2 regions of the Micromonospora sp. NPDC049139 genome follow, and region 2 is predicted to be linked to the other one. Evidence: riboswitches for the same ligand, from Rfam matches in the RefSeq annotation. Region 2 holds a riboswitch; the other holds the start of a gene.
The links. Region 2 has a riboswitch for S-adenosylmethionine ahead of ACZ6Q9_RS18825 (aminotransferase class V-fold PLP-dependent enzyme). Riboswitches for the same ligand answer to the same signal wherever they lie in the genome.
Positions count from the first base shown of each region.

Region 1: it holds a riboswitch for S-adenosylmethionine, as region 2 does, so the genes downstream of both, ACZ6Q9_RS01410 (ABC transporter substrate-binding protein) here and ACZ6Q9_RS18825 (aminotransferase class V-fold PLP-dependent enzyme) in region 2, are expected to answer to the same signal.

Region 1 is NZ_JBVJHK010000001.1:309,600-312,989, reverse strand. It holds gene ACZ6Q9_RS01420 (amino acid ABC transporter ATP-binding protein) at 1-56, opposite strand, end outside; gene ACZ6Q9_RS01415 (amino acid ABC transporter permease) at 59-838, opposite strand; gene ACZ6Q9_RS01410 (ABC transporter substrate-binding protein) at 880-1,734, opposite strand; SAM riboswitch class IV at 2,002-2,113, opposite strand; gene ACZ6Q9_RS01405 (proprotein convertase P-domain-containing protein) at 2,566-3,390, opposite strand, start outside.
Region 2 is NZ_JBVJHK010000010.1:123,088-126,477, forward strand. It holds gene ACZ6Q9_RS18820 (PrsW family intramembrane metalloprotease) at 1-1,457, opposite strand, end outside; SAM riboswitch class IV at 1,521-1,642, shown strand; gene ACZ6Q9_RS18825 (aminotransferase class V-fold PLP-dependent enzyme) at 1,689-2,987, shown strand; gene ACZ6Q9_RS18830 (FUSC family protein) at 3,026-3,390, opposite strand, start outside.

The DNA.
Region 1 (3,390 bases), on a different contig from region 2:
CCGAAGGCCAGGTGCACGTCGCGGACGCTCAGGCTCACCGAGGTCGTCGTGTCGATGCTCATCGCTGGTTTCCTCCCGCCGCCCCCGGCAGCGCCAGGTCGAGGTCGTCGTCGGCGTCGGCGGGCGCGGCGGCCTGCCGGCCGTGCCGCAGCCGCCGGTCGATCCAGTTCACGACGTGGGTCAGCGGCACGGTCAGCGCCAGGTAGAACAGGCCGGCCAGCAGCAGCGCCGACTGGTTGCCGGTGTTCGCCGCGTAGTCCTGCCCGATCCGGAACAGCTCCCGCTGGCTGGCCAGCAGGCCGAGGAAGTAGACCAGGCTGGAGTCCTTGATCAGCGCGATCAGCTGGTTCACCCAGGCCGGCAGCACCCGGCGGATGCCCTGCGGCACGATCACCAGGCGCATCGCCTCGCCCCAGGACAGGCCCAGCGCCCGGGCCCCCTCCAGCTGGGCGGCCTCCACCGACTGGATGCCGGAGCGGAAGATCTCGCCGATGTAGGCCGCCGCGATCAGCGACAGCGCCAGGATGCCCAGGGGATACGGGTTGGGGCCCCACACCTCCATGCCCAGCGGCGCCAGACCGACGCCGATGAGCAGGATGGTCGCCGCGGCCGGCAGGCCGCGGAACACGTCGGTGTAGACCCGCGCCGGCCAGCGCAACCATCGGGTACGCGAGATGCCGGCGACGGCCAGCCCCATGCCCAGCACCGAGCCGAGCAGGGCGGCGGAGATCGCGAGGATCAGCGTGTTGGGCAGCCCGACCGTCAGCATCTCGGGCAGCGCCTCGCGCATGGAGTCCCAGTCGAAGAAGGTCTCCCACAGGGTGCTCAACGGATCCATCGTGTTCTCCTACCGTCCCGCTCGCTCGTCGTCCGTACGTGTCAGGAGGCGGCCGAGGCCGACGGCACCGGGACGGTGCCGCTGCCCGGCTTGAAGTCGGCGGGGATCGGGCGGCCCGGGTAGTACTGGGCCTGCAGGCGGCTCCACGTGCCGTCGGCGATCACCTCGTCGAGGCCCTTGTTCAGCGCCTCGCGCAGCTTGTCGTTGCTCTTGGCGAACGCGTACGCCGTCGGGGCCGGGCTGAGCAGCTTCCCCGCCACCTTGATCTTGCCGTTGCTGTCGGCGGCCGACTTGTCGCCGATCTCGGCGGGGGCGATCCAGGCGTCGGCGGTGCCGGCCTTGAGCTGGTTGATCGCGCCGTTGTAGTCGGGCACCCGGACCGGGTCGAGGCCCTCGCCGGTCGCGTAGTCGTCCTGGACGGTGCCCTGCACGACCACGACCCGCTTGCCGGCGAGCTGGTCGAAACCGGTGATCGACGAATTGGCCGGCACGTCGAGCCCGAAGTGGCCGAAATCGTAGCCGTTGCCGAAGTCGACGGTCTTCTTGCGGGCCTCGGTGATGGTGATCGAGGAGCTGCCGACGTCGAACTTGCGGTTGTTGACCTGCGAGAGTAGCGCGGAGAAGTCCGTCCCGACGAACTCGACCTTCAGGCCGACCTTCGCGGCGACCGCGGTGAGCAGGTCGTTGTCGAAGCCGGTGAACTTGCCGTCCTTGAGGTAGACGTTCGGCGGGGCGTCGGTGAGCGTGCCGGTGCGCAGCACACCCGGCTGGAGCAGGTTGTACGGGTTGTCGGTCGCCTCGGACGCGTCGTCGCCGCAGGCGGTCAGGGCGGTGGCGGCGAGGACGGCGGCGACGCCGAGGGCGGCGGCGCGGGTGAGGGCGGGAAGGAATCGCACAGGTGTCTCCGAAAGGGGTCTCCGACGGCGGGCACGGGCGTGCGTCGCCGGCGGTGCGCCCGGTGGGCGTACCGCTGGGGTGGTCCTGGGAAGGGGGTCTGGTGCGTGGCTAGCGCGGGTCGCCGGGGCGACACGAGGCGCTGCAGACCCGCATCATGTCGACGTGGCGGCGCCGGGTCAGGGGCGGCGTCGGGGCCGCGGCGCGGACCGTCGGTACGCAGATGCGGAAGGACATGGCTCTCCTCGGTCGTTGCTGACCTGGGAACCAGGCCACGCTTGCACCGGAGCTGCTCCGGTGCCTGGTCTTCACCCGGGGCACCCCTGCGCGGACGAGGGTTGCCGGCCAGCGAGCCGGGGCTTGACGCTGGCGCTCATGACCTGCCGACGAGGCTAGCAGCCCCCCGTGGTGGCGCGTCCAGCCGCTATGACCACCCTCACGTGGCGCCGCCCGGCGCGAGCGGAGACGCTGCCGACCCAGGCGGCGACCGGCGGCGAATTGAGGCTGACCCCGACGCCGAGCCCGGTGGCGAACCCACGCCGAACCCGGGGCCGAACCGGCGGGCTCGGTTCCGGGCGGTCACTCCTCGATCGCGCCGCCCACGTGCCGCGGGTGCTGCCGGACGGTGTAGCCGGGGGTCGGTGGCGCGGCGGGCGAGGTGGTCGGCGAACCCGGTCTGCTCGCGCAGCGTCTTCGAAGAACTTCGCCTTGAGTCCAGCAGAAACGGACACGGTCCTCGCAACTCCCAGAAGGTCTGGGTGTTGCGAGGACCGCTAGATCCCGAGGTTCAGCCGGGGTCCCGGTGTGGGGGTGCGCTGGTGGCGCCGTTGCCGCTAGAGCGTCAGCGTCCAGGTGTTGAGGTAGCCGGTGTCGCCGGAGGCGGCGTCCTGCACCCGCAGCTTCCAGGTGCCGTTACGGGCCTCGGAGGAGAGGTTGACGGTGTAGGTCTGGTTGATGTTGTCGGTCGAGCCGCCGGTGCGGTTGTGCAGGGTGTAGGCGGTGCCGTCGGGGGCGATGAGGGTGACGACGAGGTCACCGATGTAGGTGTGGACGATGTTCACGGCGACGGTGCTTGCGGTGGAGGCGTTGCCGGAGCAGCCGCTGATGGTGATCGAGCTTTCCACCGTGGTGTTGTCGCCGATGCTGACGTCGGTGCCGTTCGTGCCGGTGCAGCCCGGGGGCGTCCCGCCGACCAGGTTGAGCGTCCAGGTGTTGAGGTAGCCGGTGTCGCCGGAGGCGGCGTCCTGCACCCGCAGCTTCCAGGTGCCGTTGGCGGCCTCGCTGGAGAGGTTGACGGTGTAGGTCTGGTTGATGTTGTCGGTCGAGCCGCCGCTGCGGTTGTGCAGGGTGTAGGCGGTGCCGTCGGGGGCGACGAGGCTGACGACGAGGTCACCGATGTAGGTGTGGACGATGTTCACGGCGACGGTGCTGGTGGCGGAGGCGTTGCCGGAGCACCCGCTGATGGTGATCGAGCTTTCCACCGTGGTGTTGTCGCCGATGCTGACGTCGGTGCCGTTGGTCTGCGAGCAGCCGGGCGGCCCGTTGACCGTCAACGTGTACGACGCGGTCTGGGTGGTGACCGTGCCGGTGCCGGTGACGGTCACCGGGTAGGTGCCCGGCGCGGTGGTGCCGGTGGTGGAGATGGTCATCGTGGCGGA
Region 2 (3,390 bases):
TGGCCGGGCGGCCAGGGACCCGCGGGTCGCGCGCCGGGCCAGCCGGGCGGGCCGTAGCCGGGGGCCCCGTAGCCGGCGGGGAAGGCCGGGGGCGGCGGGGCGAGCACCACCGGGATCGGCACCACCGGCTCGTCCGGCGCCTCGACCGGCCGCTGCGAGCCGTCCGGGAACCGCAGGTGGTAGCGGTGCCCGTCCCAGATCCCGGCCGGCGCCTGCGGATCCCTCCCCACGAAGAACGACCGGTACGCGGCGATCGCCTCCAGCAGCTCCCGTTCCTCCCGCGCCGTCCGTTCCCGGTCCGCCGGCCTGCGGTCCAGGCCGCGCAGCGCGCCGTCGCGCAGCAGCGCCAGCCGGGTCGCCGCGAACTGGTAGCCGCGCATGGCCCGCACGCCGGCGTCCCCGGCCACCCGCTTGGCCCACACCCGGGCCGCGTGCCGTCGCCCCAGGCTGCTCAGCGCCGCCACCTCCGGCGGGGTCAGCCAGCCGGCCCGGACGTAGTCCGGCAGGGTGCGTTCGGTGAGCCGCCCCTCCCAGGCCCGCAGCCACACGGCCAGCCCGACCATGCCGAAGAAGATCGGCACCATCACGCCGATGAAGCCGTACAGCATGATCAGCGCCTCGCCGGTGGCCTGGGTGAGCGTGGGCAGCAGGTTCCACAGGCCGTGCAGCATCATCGCCAGCAGCAGGCCGGCGATCGGGGCGAGCACCCGGACGCGCCGGTCGGCGGTGCGGGCGGCGATGCCCAGCCCGACCCCGGTCATCGAGGTGAACAGCGGGTGGGCGAAGCCGAAGAGCAGGATCCGGACGATGAAGATCGCGATGACCTGCTGCGTGCCGGTCGCCGGGCCGTACCGCTCGACGCCGGTGGCGTAGCCGTAGCCGCCCAGGTAGAGGATGTTCTCCACCATGGCGAACCCGATCGCGGAGAGCCCGCAGTAGACCAGGGCGTCGGTGATCCCGGAGATCTCCCGGCGGCGGAAGATCAGCAGCAGGATCGGCCCGAGCGCCTTGGTGAGCTCCTCGATGAACGGCGCGACCAGCACCGCCGTCAGCGCGGTCGGCAGCCCCCAGTCGTCGAAGAGCCCGGACGAGAACTCGTTGACGGTCAGCGAGGCGGCGGTCGAGACGAACGCGCCCCAGGCGAAGCAGAAGATCAGGTATTTCAGCGGTTCCGGTTCGTACCGGTCGAGCCAGAGGAAACAGCCCACCAGCACCGGAACCGGGAGGATCGCCGCGACCAGGCCGATCAGCAGCGCCTGCACGCCGAGGCTCTCGCCGAGCGTGAAGACCATGAACACCGCGCAGGCGGCGATCAGCAGGACGACCCCGGCCAGCACCAGGGCCCGCCGCCAGCCCAGCCGGCGCAGCGGCATCCGGGGAGCGGCCGCGCCCGACGGCGGGACGGCGGGCACGGTCGGCGACGGCGGCAGGGGTGCGCCGGGCGGGGTGTCGGCCATGCGGTCAGCGTAGTCACCCCCGGCCGGCTGGACCGGGCGCATCCGCGCGCTATGCTGCTGGCAGGTCACGAGCGCCAGCGTCAAGCCCCGGCTTGCTGGCCGGCAACCCTCGTCGAGGTTCGCGGTGGGGTGCCCCGGGTGATGACCGGGCCCGGCCCGATTCGCGTGCCGGGCAAGCGCGGACCCCGCCCGGTGTGCCCACCCGGGGTCCCCGGACCCGGAGGTCGGCCGATGACCGTCACCCTCGTACCCCCGCCCGCGCCGCACCCGACGCGGACCGCGCCGCCGGCTGCGACCGCCGGGCCGCTCGACGTGCTCGGCGTGCCGGGCCAGGTCAACCTGGACTACGCGGCCACCGCGCCGTGCGCGCGGGCCGCCGCCGACGCGGTGGCCGAGCTGCTCCCCTGGTACGCCAGCGTGCATCGCGGCGCGGGGGCGCTGTCCCGGCGCTGCACCCTCGCCTACGAGCGCGCCCGGCAGACCGTCGGCGACTTCTTCGGCGCCCGCGCCGGCGACCACGTGCTCTTCACCCGCAACACCACGGACGCGCTGAACCTACTGGCCCGGGTGCTGCCCGCCGGCACCACGGTGGTGACCTTCGGCGGGGAGCACCACGCGAACCTGCTGCCCTGGCCGCGCGGATCGGTCCGGCTGCCGGTGCCGCGGGAGCCGGCCGAGGCGGTCCGGGCGCTGGACGCCGCCCTCACCGAGCTGCGCAGGCCGGGCGCGGGGGGCGGCCCCGGCGCCGACCGCCACCCGCCCGTGCTCGTCGCGGTGACCGGGGCGAGCAACGTGACCGGCGAGCGCTGGCCGGTGGCGGAGCTGGCCCGGGTGGCCCGGCGGCACGGGGCCCGGATCGCCGTGGACGCCGCGCAGCTCGCCCCGCACGCGCCGGTGGACATCGCCGCCCTCGACGTCGACTACCTCGCGGTCTCCGGCCACAAGCTGTACGCGCCGTTCGGCGCGGGCGTGCTCGTCGGGCGGGCGGACTGGCTGGACGCCGCGCCGCCGTACCTGGCCGGCGGGGGCGCCACCGGTCACGTCGGCGCGGCCACCCACGACGTACGCTGGGCGACCGGACCGGCCCGGCACGAGGCGGGCACGCCGAACCTGCTCGGCGCGGTCGCCCTCGCGGCGGTCTGCGGCGCCCTGGCCGGGGCCGACCGGGCGGCGCTGCACGACGCCGAGCAGGCCCTGCTGGCCCGGCTGCGCCGCGGCCTGGCGGCCCTGCCGCACGTGGTGGAGCTGCGCACCTTCGGGCCGGACGCGCCGCGGGTGGGCATCGTGTCGTTCGTGGTGGCCGGCCGGGACTCGGCGGACGTGGCGGCGGAGCTGGCCGGCAACCACGACATCGGGGTGCGCGACGGCCTCTTCTGCGCCCACCCGCTGGCCCGGCGACTGCTCGCCGAGGCGGCGGCGCGCAGCGGCCGGCGGGACCTGCCGCCGACCGCCCTGCGCGCGAGCGTCGGCCTGGGCAGCACGGCGGAACACGTGGACCGGCTGCTCGCCGCGCTCGCCGCGGCGGCCTGAACGACCGCCGCCGCACGGCTGACCCGCGGGGCGGCGGGTCAGCCGACCGGCGGGGCGGTGGGCGGCTTCGGGGCGGCGGCCGGCTCGGCCTGGCCGCTCGGGGTGTCCTGGTCGCCGAAGGACTTCCGGACCAGGCGGTTCGCCTCCTCCTGGCTGATCCCGGAGGCCACCAGCAGGTCGCTGGCCGTGGTGCGCACCTGCGCGATCACCACGCTGCCGGAGAAGCCCACCCCCTCGGCGTACGCCCGGCCGGCCTCGCTCACCGCGCGCAGCGCCCGCTCCCGTGCCTTCTCCGGCTCCTCGCCGACGGCGAACTCGTGCTTGAGCAGGCGTACCGACTCGGCGAGGTGGGCCGCCGCATCCGGCATCGGCTCCGGCACGGGCTCCTCGTCCTCGATCAGGG